One region of the Sphaerisporangium sp. NPDC088356 genome, then DNA from elsewhere that is predicted to be linked to it. Evidence: riboswitches for the same ligand, from Rfam matches in the RefSeq annotation. Region 1 holds a riboswitch; each other region holds the start of a gene.
The links. A riboswitch is a leader RNA that binds a small molecule or an ion and turns the genes downstream of it on or off. The one in region 1 is predicted to bind cyclic di-AMP.
Positions count from the first base shown of each region.

Region 2: linked by a shared signal. The riboswitch ahead of AB0O34_RS32040 (C40 family peptidase) and the one ahead of AB0O34_RS12065 (NlpC/P60 family protein) in region 1 are both predicted to bind cyclic di-AMP.
Region 3: linked by a shared signal. The riboswitch ahead of AB0O34_RS01365 (hypothetical protein) and the one ahead of AB0O34_RS12065 (NlpC/P60 family protein) in region 1 are both predicted to bind cyclic di-AMP.
Region 4: linked by a shared signal. The riboswitch ahead of AB0O34_RS24110 (hypothetical protein) and the one ahead of AB0O34_RS12065 (NlpC/P60 family protein) in region 1 are both predicted to bind cyclic di-AMP.

Region 1 covers NZ_JBFBIK010000024.1:11,346-15,598, reverse strand. Annotated here, with positions in the region: gene AB0O34_RS12075 (RDD family protein) at 1-329, opposite strand, end outside; gene AB0O34_RS12070 (amino-acid N-acetyltransferase) at 567-1,100, opposite strand; cyclic di-AMP (ydaO/yuaA leader) riboswitch at 1,484-1,690, shown strand; gene AB0O34_RS12065 (NlpC/P60 family protein) at 1,696-2,775, shown strand; gene AB0O34_RS12060 (LuxR C-terminal-related transcriptional regulator) at 2,929-3,177, opposite strand; partial or broken gene AB0O34_RS12055 (winged helix-turn-helix transcriptional regulator) at 3,576-3,749, opposite strand; gene AB0O34_RS12050 (type III pantothenate kinase) at 3,817-4,253, opposite strand, start outside.
Region 2 covers NZ_JBFBIK010000137.1:2,898-7,150, forward strand. Annotated here, with positions in the region: gene AB0O34_RS32030 (M48 family metallopeptidase) at 1-579, opposite strand, end outside; gene AB0O34_RS32035 (hypothetical protein) at 567-1,409, opposite strand; gene AB0O34_RS32040 (C40 family peptidase) at 1,593-2,060, opposite strand; cyclic di-AMP (ydaO/yuaA leader) riboswitch at 2,143-2,301, opposite strand; gene AB0O34_RS32045 (hypothetical protein) at 2,666-3,052, shown strand; gene AB0O34_RS32050 (NlpC/P60 family protein) at 3,185-4,132, opposite strand.
Region 3 covers NZ_JBFBIK010000002.1:37,668-41,920, reverse strand. Annotated here, with positions in the region: gene AB0O34_RS01380 (NADP-dependent oxidoreductase) at 1-710, shown strand, start outside; gene AB0O34_RS01375 (hypothetical protein) at 764-1,039, shown strand; gene AB0O34_RS01370 (OsmC family protein) at 1,070-1,468, shown strand; cyclic di-AMP (ydaO/yuaA leader) riboswitch at 2,080-2,224, shown strand; gene AB0O34_RS01365 (hypothetical protein) at 2,519-3,127, shown strand; tRNA gene AB0O34_RS01360 (tRNA-Lys) at 3,238-3,314, shown strand; gene AB0O34_RS01355 (hypothetical protein) at 3,522-4,253, opposite strand, start outside.
Region 4 covers NZ_JBFBIK010000072.1:13,011-17,263, forward strand. Annotated here, with positions in the region: gene galT (galactose-1-phosphate uridylyltransferase) at 1-882, shown strand, start outside; cyclic di-AMP (ydaO/yuaA leader) riboswitch at 946-1,081, shown strand; gene AB0O34_RS24110 (hypothetical protein) at 1,116-2,057, shown strand; gene AB0O34_RS24115 (MmcQ/YjbR family DNA-binding protein) at 2,076-2,441, opposite strand; gene AB0O34_RS24120 (site-2 protease family protein) at 2,494-3,801, opposite strand; gene AB0O34_RS24125 (response regulator transcription factor) at 3,995-4,253, shown strand, end outside.

The DNA.
Region 1 (4,253 bases):
TAGCCCTGCTGCCCCTGCTGGCCGTACTGCGGCTGCTGGCCGTACGCTCCGGTGCCGCCCTGCGCCCCGTAGGCTCCTTGCTGGCCGTACTGCTGGCCGGAACTCGGCTGCGAGTCCTGCTGACCCTGCTGGCCCTGCTGGCCATATGCCTGCTGACCCTGCTGACCGTACGGCTGCTGGGGGTAGCCCTGGCCGTACGCTCCGGTGCCGCTCTGCTGCCCGTAAGCCCCCTGCTGGCCGTACGGCTGCTGCCCGTAGGACTGCTGGCCGTAGGACTGCTGGCCGTAGCTGTTCTCTGATGTCGGCTGGGGACGGTGAACGACCGTCACCTCCGGATCTGCGCCCGGGAGGGGCCGATCGGCGTTGTGCTGCTGCCCATATTGCGGAGATCCGGATGACGATTGATCGTCGTCCGGCTCGTCCCGTGGGTACGGCGGCTGTCCGGTGCTCACCGTGTCACCTCACTTCGGCTTCGCATGCGGCATGTCAGACACACATGCTGTGGTGTTGCCCAACGTAGCGACAGTGGCATCAGCAGTCACCTTTCCATCGCGTCATCCTGGAGGTCAAGATCGCGGGATCAGATGGAGAAGCATGCGCGTGTTACCGAGAGTGTTCGGCTTTACGTGTTCCAGATCGAGGAACTCGGCCACGCCCTCATCGTAGGAGTCGAGCAACTCGGCGTACACCTCCGGAGACACCGGAGTGCCCTGGACCTCCTCGAACCCGTGCTTGGCGAAGAATCCGACCTCGAAGGTGAGGCAGAAGACCCTCTGCAAACCTAGCTCCCGCGCGGTGTCCAGCAGCGCCGCCACGATCATGTGGCCGATGCCGAGGCCGCGGCAGCTCACGTCGACGGCGACGGTGCGGATCTCCGCGAGGTCCTCCCAGAGCACGTGCAGCGCCCCGCAGCCCACCACGACACCGTCGCTCTCGGCGACCCAGAACTCCTGGACGTCCTCGTAGAGGGTGACGGTCGACTTGCGCAGCAAGCGGGGGCCGTCGCCGGAATAGGTGTCGACCAGTCGCCTGATGGTCCGGACATCGGGAGTGCGGGCTCGCCTGACGACGAGCGTGCTGCCGGCGCGTACGGGCTCCACGACCTGCTCCATGACCGGCCAGCGTATCCGGCCTACGACGGCCCGGCTTTTCCGGCTGTGCCGGTTCGCGCGCCATAACGGACGGACCCAAAACCCCTTCCGTCCCCACTGCTGTCGCGCTGGGTAGCCGAGCGAGTGCCGTGCGTCGAAATCCATGGCCTTGTCGACATTTCATAGCCGATGCGGTGACGGACCTGCGATTTTCTGCGGCAAGTGACCCCCAAAGACCAGTAAACCCAGGGTAACGTGGGCCCGTCGTCGCAGCGGGCGTGATCTTCTCGTGACACGCCGGTTGTGAAACCTCAACAGAATTCGCAGTTCTGGTTGAGCAGGAACCTCGACTGCACTAGTGTCCAGCGTCAATGTCGGTCATCGCGCAGCGGTGGCTGAAACCGCCTAATCCCGGCCACATCCAAAGTGGCGGGGAGCCGGGGACCCAATGGTGAGACACGGGGCACACCCCGGCGAACCACCACCCCTGGGGTGAATCCGAGAGGGAGGCATCGCGATCCTCCATGGTCACGCACTCGGTAGGGCTACTCCGGCCCGAACCCGTCAGCTAACCCGGTAGGCGGCCGAGGAGAGGAGCTTGTTGGTGCAGCCTAGGCGCACGCCCGGAAAGAGCGAAGGCAGGCATGCCCGCTCCCGAGAGCGGAGCCCGCGTTCCTGGCTCGGCACGGTCATGGGAGCGCCCAAGCGCCTCCCACGCCGTATCGCGCTCGTCACCGTCACCCTGACGGCCGTGACCTTCGGGTCGCCGCTGATGACCGCGACCGCCGATCCCAAGCCCAGCCTGAACCAGCTGAAGACCCAGGTCGAGCACCTCTACAACCAGATCGAGTCACTCACCGAGCAGTACAACGGCCAGAAGGAGCGCCTCAAGCAGGCGCAGCGTTCCGCCGATCTCGCCAAGAAGACGCTGGCCAAGAGCCAGACCGATCTGGAGGAGAAGCGCCGCAAGGCCGGGCTGTACGCGCAGGACGCCTACATGACCGGCGGCATCGACTCCTCGCTGGCCCTCGCCATGTCCGGCGACCCCGCCGGCTACCTCGACCGTGCGGCCACCACCTACGCCCTCCAACTGCAGCAGGGCGAGGAGGTCTCGCAGATCACCAAGGCCATGGACATGGCCGAGCGCGCCAAGGCGAGCGCCAAGGCCCGCGAGGTCGAGGTCAAAAAGCTCGTCACCGACCTGTCGTCCCAGCGCGACAAGATCCGCGCCCTGGTCTCCAAGACCGAGAGCAGCCTGTTCAAGCGGGCTCTGTCCCAGGCCGGCCAGTCGTTCGGCAGGGCGACGAAGATCGACATCCCGATCCCGGGTCAGGGCAAGGCCGCCGAGGCCGCCAAGTGGGCGCTGACGCAGCAGCTCAGGCCGTACGTCTGGGGCGCCGCGGGCCCGACCACCTTCGACTGTTCCGGCCTGGTCATGTGGGCCTACCAGAAGGTCGGCATCAGCCTCCCCCACTACACCGGCGACCAGTGGACCGCGGGAACCCACGTGTCCCGGCAGGATCTTCGGCCAGGCGACCTGGTCTTCTTCTACAACGACCTGCACCACGTGGGCATCTACATCGGCGGCGGCATGATGGTGCACGCGCCTCACACCGGTGACGTCGTGCGGGTGGCCCCCCTCGGCAACCGGCCGTTCGCCGGCGGCGTGCGCATCGCCGACTGACCGCCCGAAGGCACCGCCCGCGCCCGCACGGCGCAGAGGAGCCACACGCACGGCACAGGGCAGGCCACACGCACGGCACAGAGCGACACGCGGGCAGGCAGTGGTTCAGGCCTGCCCGCCGCGCACTCCTCGCCGCACGGCCCGCACCATCGGCTAGATGAGCCGGCGACGCGCCGCCCAGGCCACCGCCTCGATGGCGGTGGCGACGCCGATGCGGTCGCAGATGCCCCGGAGGCGGCGCCGCACCGTGCGACCGCTCACATCCAGCCGGCGACCCACCCTGTCGACTGTCACGCCCTTGGCCAACTCGGCGAGCAAAAGAAGATCATCGTCGCTCAATCCCACACCGTCTGATCCCGGGGGAATGTCATTCTCCCGGGAAACCAGATCCGGATACGCCATCGGGTGTCCTCCCCCACGACGAACTCGGCAACATGCTGAATGCTTCGGCCCGCCCGTCAGGAACGGTAAACGCCATCTTGAAAGGTCGTCAAGCGCCGGCCTCGATACGCGTTACGTTCGTGATTGACATACCAGTCCATATGTGAACTACTCATGACATGTCCGCGAACCTATAGGTCTGCCGTACACCGACCGAGATCACGTGGGCACCCGGTCACGGCCCCGGCGAGGCGCGACCACGGTGCTGGTGGGTGGCGGGTTCCCGGCCCCGGCCTCCGGACCTCGGGCACGGATATATGATCAGCGCCTAATTCAGCCTCTGAAATACGGGTCGTTTCATACCTTTTCCGGCTGGACGGCGCGCGACATGCCGCCGGGCCCTGATTTGTCGCTATCGATCACGTCCGGGCGTCGTAATCGGCGCGGACCGCCTCCACGTCCCAGATATGGATCTCCGCCCACCGCTTGATCGCCATCATTACCGGCATGAGCGACGTGCCCAGTGGCGTCAGCTCGTGGCCGACCCGGATGGGCCCCGACGGTGTGACCGTGCGGGTGACGATGCCGTCGCGTTCGAGGCCACGCGGCGTCGTGGGCCCGTGGACGGCTGGTGCTGGCCCCTGAGGCCGCCCGCGGGGCTCAGCTGGTGTTGCGGTTGTAGATGAGGCGCAGGCCGATGAGCGTGAGCCACGGCTCGTGCACGTCGATGGAGCGGGCCTCGTCGACCACCAGCGAGGCGAGGGAGCCCGTGGCCACGACGGTCACGTCGTCGGGGTCGGCGGCGAGCTCGGGCGCCATGCGCTCGACGATGCCGTCGACCTGGCCGGCGAAGCCGTAGATGATGCCCGCCTGGAGTGCCTCGACGGTGTTCTTGGCGATCACCGAGCGCGGCCGTACGAGCTCGACCTTGTGGAGTTGCGCTCCCGCCGCCGCCAGGGCGTCGACCGAGATCTCGATGCCCGGGGCGGTCACCGCGCCGACGTACTCGCCCTTGGCGGAGACCGCGTCGAACGACGTGGCCGTGCCGAAGTCGACGATCACGCACGGCCCGCCGTACAGCGTGATGGCGGCGAGCG
Region 2 (4,253 bases), on a different contig from region 1:
ACCGGCCGCCGCCGGGATCCACCAGCGCCGCGGCGAGCGGCGCGCCAGCCAGACGACGGCCAGCACCATGATCGCGATCACGACGGTCTGGACGCCGAAGCTCTTGAGCCGGTCGGCCGACCACGCGGGCCACTGCTGCGTGGACAGGCCGAAAGCCCGCAGGCGGGTCTCGTACCACATGCCGAGCGGCCACTTGATCGCCAGGCTCACGGCCGAGAGCGCGAGGACGCCGAGCAGGGCGCGCAGCCACCACGGCCCCCTGAGGCGGCCCACGACCCACGCGCCGAACGGCGTGAGGACCAGCACGCCCGCGACGACCAGCGTCACCGCCAGGGAGAGGTACACCGGGACGTTCACGGCGGCGTCGAACGCGGCGGCGCGGGCGATCTGCCCGGAGCTGAAGTCGCGCGCGGGGTCGGGCGTCACGGCCGGAGCAGCGCCCGGCAGGGACCGCCACGGCGTGGTCAGCGCGACCACTGCGGCCACGGCCACGCCCAGCAGGACGAGCGCGATGCCCGCGGCGCGCACTCCCCCGCCCGCGCGCACGCCGCCGCGGGCCTTCTCGGTCAGCCCCGCCACGCGAGCTCCCTTCGGACGTACTCGCGCCAGGCGGCGGTGAACTCCTCCGTGGTCATCCCCAGAGCCCGGCCGAGCGCGGTCCGCGGGTCACTTCGCATGGACTCACGGTAGAGGGTCACGAGGGCACGCTCGCCGAAGCGCCCCGCGACATACCGGCAGGCGAGCCACGCCTCCTCGTACGCCTGCGCCAGCCGCGCGGAACCGGCGGCGAACGAGGCTGAGCCGGGGAGCGACCCCGGGACCCTCCCGGCGCGCACCTCGGCGCCCAGCTCCGCCGCGGCCGAGGCCACGGGGATCCCGGTGCCGAGGTAGCCCACGTAGTCGGCGAACCCCTCGATCAGCCACTTGGGCGTGCGCCCGTCGGCCGCGGCCCCGGTGGCGACGTGGGTGAGCTCGTGGGCCAAAACGACGTCGCGGCCCGCGCCGGTCAGGCGGGCGAAGGAGCGTGGTTCGATGATCACGCGATCGGTGCCGGCCACCGCCGCGAGCCCGCTCACCGCGGCGGGCGCGGCCAGCCGCGCCGCCTGCTCGGTGGTCGCGGGGACCAGGATCAGCGGCCGTACCGGCCCCGCGACCCCGGCGACGGTCAGCGCGGCACGGTCGGCCCTGCGGGCGAGGTCCGACAGCCCCGCGAGGCCCGGGCCGCCCGCACTGCCCACCCGGCCGATGACGACGGAACGCTCGCCCTGGACGACCTCGGCCCCGGACCAGATCTCCGGGTGCTCGCGCAGCACCGAGTGCGCCAGGGACAGCGGGCCGCCGGCGCCGGGAGGACCCGTCAGCGCGGCCAGCAGCCCCGCCAGTGCGGCCCAGAGCCAGACGACGCGCATGCGGGCAATCTACCTGCTGCCTCCGGCGGGCAAGGCCCGCGCGGAACCGGCGGAGACGTGCGAAGGCCCCGTCCGCCTCGAGGGGAGAGAGGTGGACGGGGCCCTCACGACCTTCGCGTGCTCAGCGTGCGGACGGGGAGGCTTCTCGGGAAAGGAGTCCTGGGAAGTCCCCTGGCACGCGGGTCACGCTCCGGGGCGGACGGCTCCGACGAAGCTGACCTTGCGGTAGCCGTTCAGCTTGTCGATGCGCACCCTCGCACCACTGTGCGGGGAGTGGATCATCTTGCCGTGCCCGACGTACATGCCGACATGGCCGAGACCGCTGAAGAACATCAGGTCGCCGGGCTTGAGGTTCTTCCAGGAGATCTTCTTCTTCACACTGCGGAACTGGCTGGCCGCGATGCGAGGAAGTTTCACTCCGGCCTTGCGCCAGGCGTACATGACCAGACCCGAGCAGTCGAACGCGCCGGGGCCGCTCGCACCCCACCGGTACGGGTCGCCGAGCTGCTTCTTGGCGACGGAGACGGCGGTGTGCGCCTTGATTCGCTGTTTGGCGACCTTGCTCAGCTTGGAGGAGCTCTGAGCGCTGGCCACCGTGGCGGCGTCAGCCGCCGTCGCCTGCATCGCGACCGCCCCGGTGGAGGCCGCCATGGTGAGCACGACACCGCCGAGGGAGAGGCGGGCGAAGCGAGACAGGCAGGGGTTTTGCGTGGTGCTGGACAGGATCGCTCCTTGATTCTTCCACTCACGCCTACCGGGTTAGCTGACGGATTCGGGCTTGGAAGTCGCCCTACGGCGCAATAGCGCCGACTCACCCCCTGACCCCACATTTAGGGTCAATTGGTTCCCCGGTTCCGTGCTCCTTGCCGCACGGATTCGGCAGGTCACCGCTGCCTGCGGTCCTGAATCGCGCCTTACTTCGACGGCGGTGACCATTGGATCTGTTCTACGGCGCCGGCCAGTTCGACCGGCTTTGCTCGCGACGGCATGGCGTGCTCGCCGCGGGCCAGAAACTACACAGATCCTCAAATACAGGCAAAGCCAGCGGCAAGTTCGTAGATCAATTAGAGGTGATCACTAACGGATAACGCCTGCAAATCAGGGGCCTGAGTTACCTAAATGTGATTCCCCTCACATATCCCGAAACGTGACCTGTCGTGAGTCACATCCGTCACTCCAGCCCCTCGGGTTAGCGATCTTCATCCAGCCGGCGGGGACGGCGCCTGGGAAGCGCCCACGCCCTCATGGCGTGCGAGATGTTCGGTGCGCCGTTCGGGCTGCTGATCCCGCTGGCCGGCCCGCTGGCCGGCCCGGGGGCCGGCCTGGCCTTCGTGGTCGTGGGAGGCTTCGGCGTCGTCGCGGGCGTGGTCGTGGGGAACGTCATCAAGTCGAGCTTCCGCCAGATGTACTGTCCCCGCGAGCTGATGGGCCGCGTCTCGGTCAGCATGCAGTTCGTCAACTACGGCACGATCCCGCTGGGCGCCCTGATCGCCGGGGTGCTCGGCGACTCGATCGGCGTCCGCCCGTCAATGTGGATCATCACGGGCGCCCTCGCGCTGACAGGTCTGGTCCTGCTCGCCGGGCCGCTCCGGCGGCACAGGGACCTGCCGTCCGCGCCGCCGTCCCCGGTCACGGCAGGGTGAGCCGCACCGCCTGCCCGTGCCCATCCCCGGCCTGACCCCGATCACCGTCGGCTGGGCCGTCCGCCAGTGGGACGCCCTCGGCCCACTGGCCACCGAGTTCGGCGACCCCGTCACCGCCACCGGGCAGGGCGCTCAGGGACGTATGGCGCCGAAGATCCCTCGGTAGGACGAGAGGGGGACGACCTTCACGACGTCCCCCGTGCGGGGGGCGTGGACCATCTTGCCGCCGCCCGCGTACATGCCGACGTGGCCGAGACCGGAGGCGAACAGCAGGTCGCCCGGCTGCAGGGCGTTCAGGGAGACCCGGCGGGAGGCGCCCCAGGAGTACTGCTCGGCGGCGGTGCGCGGAAGGCTGACACCGGCCGCACGCCAGGCCGCCTGAGTGAGGCCCGAGCAGTCGTAGGAGCCTGGACCGGTCCCGCCGTACCTGTAGGGCTTGCCCACCTGCGCGAAGGCGAACTGGAGCGCCGTGCGCGCGTTGCCGGAGGCCGAGCCGGTGTACTTGATGCCGGCACTGTTGGGGTTGCCCGCGTTGTAGGCGTTGAGGCTGCGGAGCAGGCGCTCCTGCTCGCCGACCAGCTTCTCGACGTCCTTCTTCTGCTTGCGCAGGTCGTCGAGGAGCTTGATCGCCTTGTCGTACGCGCCCTTGGCCTTGTCGCGGTGGCCCTTGATCGAGCGGGTGGCGTTCTCGAACTCCGTCAGGGTGCGCGACTGGCCCGCGGACATCTGGTCGACCGAGGCGAGCCCGCTCAGCAGCGACTCGGGGTCGTTCTGGGTCATGAGGCTCGGCCAGGACAGCATGTCGCCCGACTGGTAGGTGCTGACCGCGACCGACACCAGACCGGCGCGGAGCCCCTCGATGGTGTCGAGCTGCTTCTTCAGCTGCCCGTTGAGGTCGTTGTACTCCTTGCGGGCCTTCTTCCAGTTCTCGCCGGCCAGGTTGTAGCGGTCCACCACCTTGTCGGCCTGGTCGTTCAGCTTGGCGAGCCTCGCCTTGGTCTGGGCGACCGTGGGCTTGGGCTTCGCCTCCGCCCCGCCTGCCTGCGTCAGCAAGACGACGGCGATGAGACCGGCGGCCACCGGTACCCGCCGGACTCTCCGGATGCCACGCACGGCCACTGGGACGCCAGCCCCCTCATGTGAGACAAGTGAGACAACCTGGGGCGTGATCCTACAGAAGTCGTACCGCTAACTGCACCTT
Region 3 (4,253 bases), on a different contig from region 1:
ACGCCGTGATGGACGCGTCGGAGGCGCGCCGGATCACGCCCCTGCCCGGCGTGCCGCTGTCCGCCTACCTCGGCGTGCTCGGCATGCCGGGCCTGACCGCGTACGTGGGCCTGCTCGACATCGCGGCCTTCAAGAAGGGCGACGCGGTGTTCGTGTCGGGGGCCGCGGGCGCGGTCGGCAGCCTGGCCGGGCAGATCGCCCGCCTCAAGGGCGCCTCCCGGGTCGTCGGCAGCGCCGGTTCCCCCGCCAAGGTCGCCTACGTGGTCGAGAAGCTCGGCTTCGACGACGCGTTCGACTACAAGCAGGACGGGCCGGTGGCCGAGCAGCTCAGGCGGGCGGCCCCCGACGGCATCGACGTCTACTTCGACAACGTCGGCGGCGAGCATCTGGAGGCGGCCATCGAGGTGTTCCGCCGGTACGGGCGCACCGCGATGTGCGGGGCGATCTCCGTCTACAACGAGGCAGAACCGGTCTGCGGGCCGCGCAACCTCTTCCAGGTCGTCGGCAAGCGGCTCACGCTGCGTGGCTTCATCGTCGGGGACCACGCCGACCGGATGCCCGAAATGATGAGGGAGGTCGGCGCGTGGCTCCAGGAAGGCAGGATCACCTACGAGGAGACCGTCGTGGAAGGGCTGGAGAACGCTCCGGACGCCTTCATCGGCATGCTCCGCGGGGAGAACCTCGGCAAGATGATCGTCCGGCTGGCCTGATGTGCATATCCCCCTGATCACGGGGAAAGGGCCATAAAAGGGGGTGAGCCGTAATGGACCAGGACGAGCTGCAGTCGCTGACGCCCAAGGAGCTCCACGACAGGGCGGTGCGCTACGCGGTGGCGCACGGCGACTTCGGCTTCCTGTGGGAACTGCTGAAGGTGATCCCGGCGGCCGAGGCCGCGAGCGGTCACTCGGACGAGACGGCCAACGACCTCAGCCGGGTCTCGGCGCTTCTCAGCGACGCGATGGCCTCCGGTGAGGGCGAGCTGGGCGAGGCGCTGCGCCCGGTCTACATCGCCTACCTTTCCGAGCACCCCGACGCCTGAGCGTTCACGGCCGGCTCTAGGCTCCAGAGCATGGCATCGGTAAATGTGGAGCGTACTGACGACGGCTTCGTGGCGCGCAACGCGCGCGGAGCGGAGGTCGCGATGGGCAGCGGCGACCAGGAGGGGGTCTTCACCCCCGTGGAGCTGCTGCTCGCCGCGGTCGGAGGCTGCAACATCGTGACCGTCGAGCCGCTCACCGCCCAGCGCGGGCACAGGCTCGTACGGCTGGCGATGACGGTCCAGGCGGAGAAGGCCGAGCCCACGCTGCTCGGCCCGGTCACGATCACGTACGACGTCGAGCTGCCCGAGGGCGACGCGGAGGCGGACGAGGTCTTCCGCGCCGTGGCCCACCGGGTCCACGAGCGGCACTGCACGGTCAGCCGCTCCCTCGAAAAGGGCACCGAGGTCAAGGTCGAACTGCCCGAATAGCCGCCTGGCCCGGCGGGTCCGGCCGTACCCGGTCATCCGAGCGACTTAGACCGAATCTATACCCGGGGATGACGAGTAGCTCAGGCCCCGGTATGTAGTGTTAAGGCAGGTCAAGAGGGATGCGACCAGCCGCCCGAGAGGGCGCCGCAGAGCTTTTTGCCAGAAGGACGCGGTGGGGGACCGCGTCCGTACAGCGGGACCGCCCGGTGCGTTTGGGGGAAGGCATCGGCGCTGGACCGTGTAGATCGGGGCCGGGCAGGCGGGGGACTGTCCGGCCCCGATTCATGTCTCCAGGCTCTTGACCGTCGACCCCCTCGCCGCGCCCGCGCGGCACTTCCCACCCTTCGCGCACGCCCGTCTCGACGTACGGGCGTGCGCTTTTTCATGCCATTCGTGTGCCATGTTCATCAGCAGTCACAGGCGTCACATTGATCTCCCCGCCGGCCCCTACGCTGAACTCGCCATGGACCCTAATGTCCGAAGTGTGGGGGTTTGTGGTGCGAAGGTAGATCTTATAATGCTTTGTAGTGATTTCGTTTGCTTTGTCCTGACTTGGTGGGTAAGGTTTCAACCACGAAAGGGGTGGTGACCTGGTCTTCAGCCGAAGGCCGCCGCCTCAAGTGTCGAATCTCCAAGGCCCATCAGGCCCAGGGGAACCGGGGACCCAAGTTCTTCGGGGTGAATCCGCGCAAGCGGTAGGGCGACTCCAAGCCCGAACCCGTCAGCTAACCCGGTAGACGTGATTGGAGAGGAGACCCGAGTGGAGCACCTCACTCCGCGCAGTCAGTCCGCCGGGCAACCCTAGACCCGGATCTCGCCGTCAGAAGCGGCGGGCGAGTCGGCTGCTAGCAGCCGTGCACCGAGCGATCCCTCTGTGACACATGATGGCAATCCGCCGTCGCTAACGGACGAATACGGACGCGCGCTCAGCGCCGCGATCGACCCCTGTGGTCTCGCTCGCATCCTGAGAGCGCTTTCCACCCCCCGCACCGAAATCTTGACTCTCGGAGCGCGGGTCCCCTTGTCTTCTGACGAAAGATCCTATCCTCCATGCCTTTTTTCAAGAACACCCCCAAATGTCGATGGACGTCAGGCTTCGCCGGAGTCGCCCTCGCATGCGCGACCGCCGTCTGCGCCACCAGCACAGCCCACGCCGATGACAAGCCCCTGACCCCCGTTCAAACCCAGGCCTCGAAGCCGATGCTGCTCAAGGGCTCGACCAAGGCGTCGTACTTCTGGGACGACTCCTCCGGCCGTATGGGTGACACGGGACTGCCGGCCATCGGCAAGCCCATGCAGAAGGGCCTGTTCGCCAGCCCCAGCTGGCCGCTCGGAACCGAGGGGTACGTCCTCTACAAGGACAAGAAGGCCCCCTTCTTCATCGGTGACCGAGGCCCGGGCATCCCGTCCGAGAGCGGCGTCATGCTGGACATCGACGGGAAGACCTTCGCGGAGCTGACCGGCGGCACCTTCAACAACTCCTCCCTGGTGGTGACCGGTTTCGACGCCGGCCACATCAAGGTCGACTACGTCATCACCAAGTGGGGCAACGGCGTGGGCAAGAAGAACTACCCGGTCCCGTTCTCCAACGGCGCGTGGGGCGTCGTCGACAAGAACCCCGCCAAGCCCCCGGCCCCTGTGGTCCTCGCCAACGGCTGACACCCGGAGGCCTCCGTACGGAAGGCCTCACGGAGAACCACCTGAAAGCCCCGCATCACCACTGTGGATGTGCGGAGCCAGGCCAGGACTGCTAAAGTCACCGTAGTCACGCGCCGCTAGCTCAGTTGGTTAGAGCAGCTGACTCTTAATCAGCGGGTCCGGGGTTCGAGTCCCTGGCGGCGCACCACGCTTTGACCGATGACCTGGGCACTCTCCACTTGACGGCGGGTGCCCACAGTCATTTCCCGGGGCGCTTGCTCGTGAGGCCGCGGCCCGCGATCCACGACGCGTCCGAACTTCCGCGGCCAGCGCCGGAACACGACGAGGTTCCGGAGGGCAAGCCCACCGACACCGCGGCGCACACTGAATGAACGTGACCGGCACGGGAGAACGACTAGCGCCGCCGGGGTGGCCGCCTGTCCACATGCGAGGTACGGGCGTCGTCCGGCGGCGACGGGTGGCGGTACGGTTCCGGCGGCATGGGGATGCCCTGGCGCCACAGGTCGCACAGGTAGGTGTTGCGACGGTGCTCGTCGTCCGGGTCGCGGGGGAGCGGGAGGCGCAGGGCGTCGACGAGCGTGAAGCGGTGGAGGTCGATGGCGGCCCGCACGGCCTCCCCGTAGGCGACGGCGGCGTGGACGGCCCCCACGTACGCCACTCGGGCGATCACCAGCGGCACCAAGGCCAGCAGCAGCCACCATCCCGAGCGGGCCAGCAGCGCGCCCGCCACCACCGCGGTCGCGGCCATCGTCACCGACAGGCGGGCGGAGGTGTCCAGGATGTCGCGCCGGTCGTCGACGACGGCCTTGACGTTCTCGCCGAGGAGCGGATAGAGGCGCGGCCACGCCACCACGGCGTCGAGCCCGTACGGCTCGCCGGCCTGGGACTCTGTGGCCGCCAGGACATTCCCGAGTGCGGTCGGCCGCAGCAGCTCCGCGGGCGGGTACAGCCGCCGTAGCCGGGTGCCGGCCACCCCGGCGGCCTGGATCCCGGCTTCCGCCACATACGTCTCGGCTCCCGCCGCCGGTCCCTCGGCCGTGCCCTCCTGACCTTCGACCGTGCCCGCCTGTCCCTCGGCCGTGCCCTCCTGGCTCTCGGGTAGTTCCTCCGCGGAGGCCAGCCGTGC
Region 4 (4,253 bases), on a different contig from region 1:
GCCGAGTGCCCCCTGTGCCCCTCGGCGCCGGGCCGGGCGACCGAGATCCCCTCCCCCGAGTACGACGTCGCCGTCTTCGAGAACCGGTTCCCGTCCTTCAGCTTCCACGCGGGCGACTACGAGCAGGTGGGCGGCCTGAGCGAGGTACGGCCCGGCCTCGGCCGCTGCGAGGTGGTGTGCTTCACCTCCGAGCACGGGTCGTCGTTCGCCGCCCTCTCCCCCGAGCAGGTGGACCTGGTTCTCACGGCCTGGGCCGACCGCACGGCGGAGCTCGCGGCGCTGCCCGGCGTGGAGCAGGTGTTCTGCTTCGAGAACCGCGGCGCCGAGATCGGCATCACGCTGTCCCACCCGCACGGGCAGATCTACGCCTATCCCTACGTGACGCCCCGCACCCGGCAGATGCTGGCCTCCGCCGGGCGATACCGCGAGCGGACGGGGGGCAACCTGTTCGCCGACGTGCTCGCTGCCGAGCGGAAGGCCGAGACGCGCCTGGTGGCGTCGAACGACCACTGGACGGCGTTCGTCCCGGCCGCGGCCCGGTGGCCGTTCGAGGTGAACGTCTACCTGAACCGCCAGGTCCCCGACCTGTGCTCGCTGGACGCCGAGGAGCGCGCCGCCTTCGGCCCCCTCTACACCGATGTGCTCCGGCGGCTGGACGGCCTGTTCGGCGTGCCGATGCCGTACGTCGCGGCATGGCACCAGGCCCCGGTGCGCACCGGGCGCGACCTCGCCTACCTGCACCTCCAGCTGTTCAGCATCCGGCGGGCCAAGGAGAAGCTGAAGTACCTGGCCGGTTCCGAGTCCGCGATGGGCGCCTTCGTGAACGACGTCCTCCCCGAGGAGGCGGCCCGGCTGCTCCGGTCCCAGGATGACCTGGGGTGATTTCCGCCCCCAAGTCGCCACAAAGGGGGCTTTACCACTACCATCCATCGCACACCGGCCGTATCGGCTGGTGTGCCTAATCCCAGGTGCCCCGCCTGGGAACCGGGGACCCATTGGTTCTTGGGGTGAATCCACTTCGTGGTAGGGCGACTCCGGCCCGAACCCGTCAGCTAACCCGGTCGGCAGATGGAGAGGAGTGGGCTCTGCCCCCGACTTCGGGCCGCTACGCCTACGTGGCCGCCAGCGTTCTGACCGCGGCCGGGCTCATGCTCGGCCAGGCGACGGCGGGAAACGCCGCGCCGAAACCCACAGAGAAACAACTCAAGTCGCAGCTCGCCTCCCTCGGCAAGAAGGTCGACAAGCTGATCGGCGAGTACAACGCCAAGCGCGTCGCCGTCGCCAAGGCCAAGGCGGCCGAGAAGTCGGCACGCGAGCGCCTGGTGAGCGCCGAGACGGACCTCAAGGCGGCGCAGGGGCAGGTCGGCGACATCGCCCAGCTCCGCTACCAGGCGGGCGGCCTCGGCATGGTGGGCGAGCTCATGGCCCCGGGATACGGCGACGCCGCCATGCTGCAGCAGCTCCAGGCCGAGCAGTCGGCGAAGCTGGCGGGGTTCGCCTCGGCCAGGGACGCCCGCAAGAAGGCCGCCGACGACGCGGCCGAGCTGACCAAGCAGCTCCGCGACGACGTCGTCGAGGTGACCGGCCAGCGCAAGGACGCCGAGAAGCTGATCGGGCAGATCAAGGACAAGCTCGACCAGCTCGTACCGACCGCGCCGGGCAAGCGGGCGAACGGGTCGTGGGCTCCGGAGCTTCCCACCGGCGGCGACAACATCACCCCGAGGACACGACTGATGCGGGCCGAGGTGAAGAGCCACTTCTCCCTCGGCTTCCCGGTCGGCTGCTACCGCGCGGAGAACGACGGCGGTGAGCACCCGCTGGGCCGCGCATGCGACTTCATGCTGAGCTCAGGCGGCGCGATGCCCTCGGCCGGGGAGGCCGCGCTGGGCGACCAGATCGCCGCGTGGGCCATCAAGAACGGCCGCAAGCTGGGCGTGAAGTACGTCATCTACAAGCAGCGGATCTACAACCTGGGATTCCCCGGCTGGCGTGCCATGTCGAACCGTGGCGGCGTCACCGCGAACCACTTCGACCATGTCCACATCTCGATGTACTAGCCACCGGCCGGCCGGTGGTCAGCCGAGCCGGGCGGTGAGGCTCTTGGGGGCGATCAGGCGGTAGGCCTCGGTGACGATCTCGGCGATCTCGGCCCAGTCGGCGGGGACGTCGAGGTAGACGCCGAGCCAGCCACGATGCCCGACATAGGGCGGGCGGAAGAACCGCTCGGGCTCCTCGGCGACCATCGCCTGCTGGGCGCCGGGCGGCGCCGCGCACCAGAAGGCCAGGCGGTCGTCATGATGGTGGTCGGCCAGCGTCACGAAGGTCTTCTTGCCACGCACGAACCAGGTCGGCGCGCCGTGGCTCAGCCGCTCGCTCGTCTCGGGCAGGGCCAGGCACAGGCGTCGTAGCCGCTCCAGCGCCTGCGACGGCTCGATCTCCACGTGCTCACCCTAGAACATCGATCACCTGTTCGGATCGCCGTGGGCCTGCCGGTCAGCCCGACAGGCGGATCGGGTTGACGATGTCGGCGTAGATGAGCAGGGTGCCCATGACCAGGAGCACCGCCGCCATGGCATACGTCAGGGGCAGCGCCTTGGCGATGTCGACATGGCCGGGGGCCGGACGTCGGCGCACCTTGGCGTACCCACGCTTGAGCCCCTCCCAGAGGCCTCCGGCGATCTGGCCGCCGTCGAGGGGCATCAGCGGGATCAGGTTGAACAGGCCCACCGCGAGGTTCACCCCGGCGAGCAGCTGGAGCAACCCGACGATCTTGTTCTCCACCGGTACGGGCGCCGCGGCGATCTCGCCGCCGATGCGGCCCGCGCCCACGACGCTCATCGGGCTGTTGAGGTCGCGCTCGCCTCCGCCGAAGGCCGCCTGCCAGACGCCGACGAGCTTCTCGGGGAATCTCGTGAGTGCCTGGGCGCTGCGCTTGGTCACGTCCCACATGACGCCGACGACGTAACCGGGGCCCTGCTTCTCGAGGACGACGGTGGGGCTCACACCGAGGAAGCCGACGGCCTTGTCGATCTTGGTCGGGTCGTCGACCGACGGGCGGTCCTGCGCGACGAGGTTGGCGTTGAGAGTCATGGGCTTGCCGCCGCGCTCGATGCCGATGGCGACGGGCCCGGCGCCGTGCGCCCGGACGACGCTGGTCGCCTCCTCCCAGGAGGCCACCGGCTTGCCGGCGAGGGAGACGATCTTGTCGTTCACCTTCAGGCCGGCCAGTGCCGCGGGGGTCAGCGGGTGCGAGGGCGTGCACTTCTGGCCCTTCGCCTGCTCGGCCTGGGTCATGACGCACTTGGAGACCTCGGCCACGACCGGCTTCATGACCTGGACGCCGAACCCCATGATGATGATGGCGAACAGGACGAAGGCCAGCACGAAGTTCATGGCGGGCCCGCCGGACATGATGATGATCTTCTGCCACCAGGGCTTGCGGTAGAAGACCCGCTCGCCGTCACCCGGCCGGATCTCCTCCAGCGACGCCTGACGGGCGGTCTCGATGAGCCCCTGCCAGGGCCCGGTGGACATGCTGCGGAGCTTGGTCGGATCGTCGTTGGGCTTCGGGGGCAGCATGCCGATCATGCGAATGTAGCCGCCGAGCGGAATCCACTTCATGCCGTATTCGGTTTCGCCACGGCGCCGCGACCACATGGTGGGCCCGAAACCCACCATGTACTGCGTGACCTTCACCCCGAAGATCTTGGCGGGGACGAGGTGCCCCACCTCGTGCAGGCCGATGGACAAGGCCATCCCGAGGAAGAAGATGAGAAACCCGGCCACGATGAGCCAGCTCATAGGTGCTACCCCCACCTGCGGAGAAGATGCCTTCTGTTTACATTGCCCCGTCTGAGAGTAACCGAACTCGGCGGCAACTCCGGCCGGGCCGCGAAATCGGCTATCAACGATCAACCGTAGGAGTGACTTGCGCGAGGTGGACCGAATCGGGAGACTGCATTGACGGTAAGCAATCATGTAGACACCGTGGGATATGAATCGGCGAAGCACTATTTGCCGGATCTGTTCCAAGGCCACCCAAGGGAGCACCTTGATACGCATCCTTGTTGCCGAACATCTCCCGCTGGTTCGCCGAGGGCTGGTGGCATCGCTGAACGGGGAGAAGGATCTCAGGGTGATCGCCGATGTCGCCTCCGGCGCGTACATCGTGCCGGCGGCCCTGGAGCTCAGCCCGGATGCGGCTGTGATCGATGTGGACCTTCCCGACGTCGACGGCCTCACCGCCGCCGCCC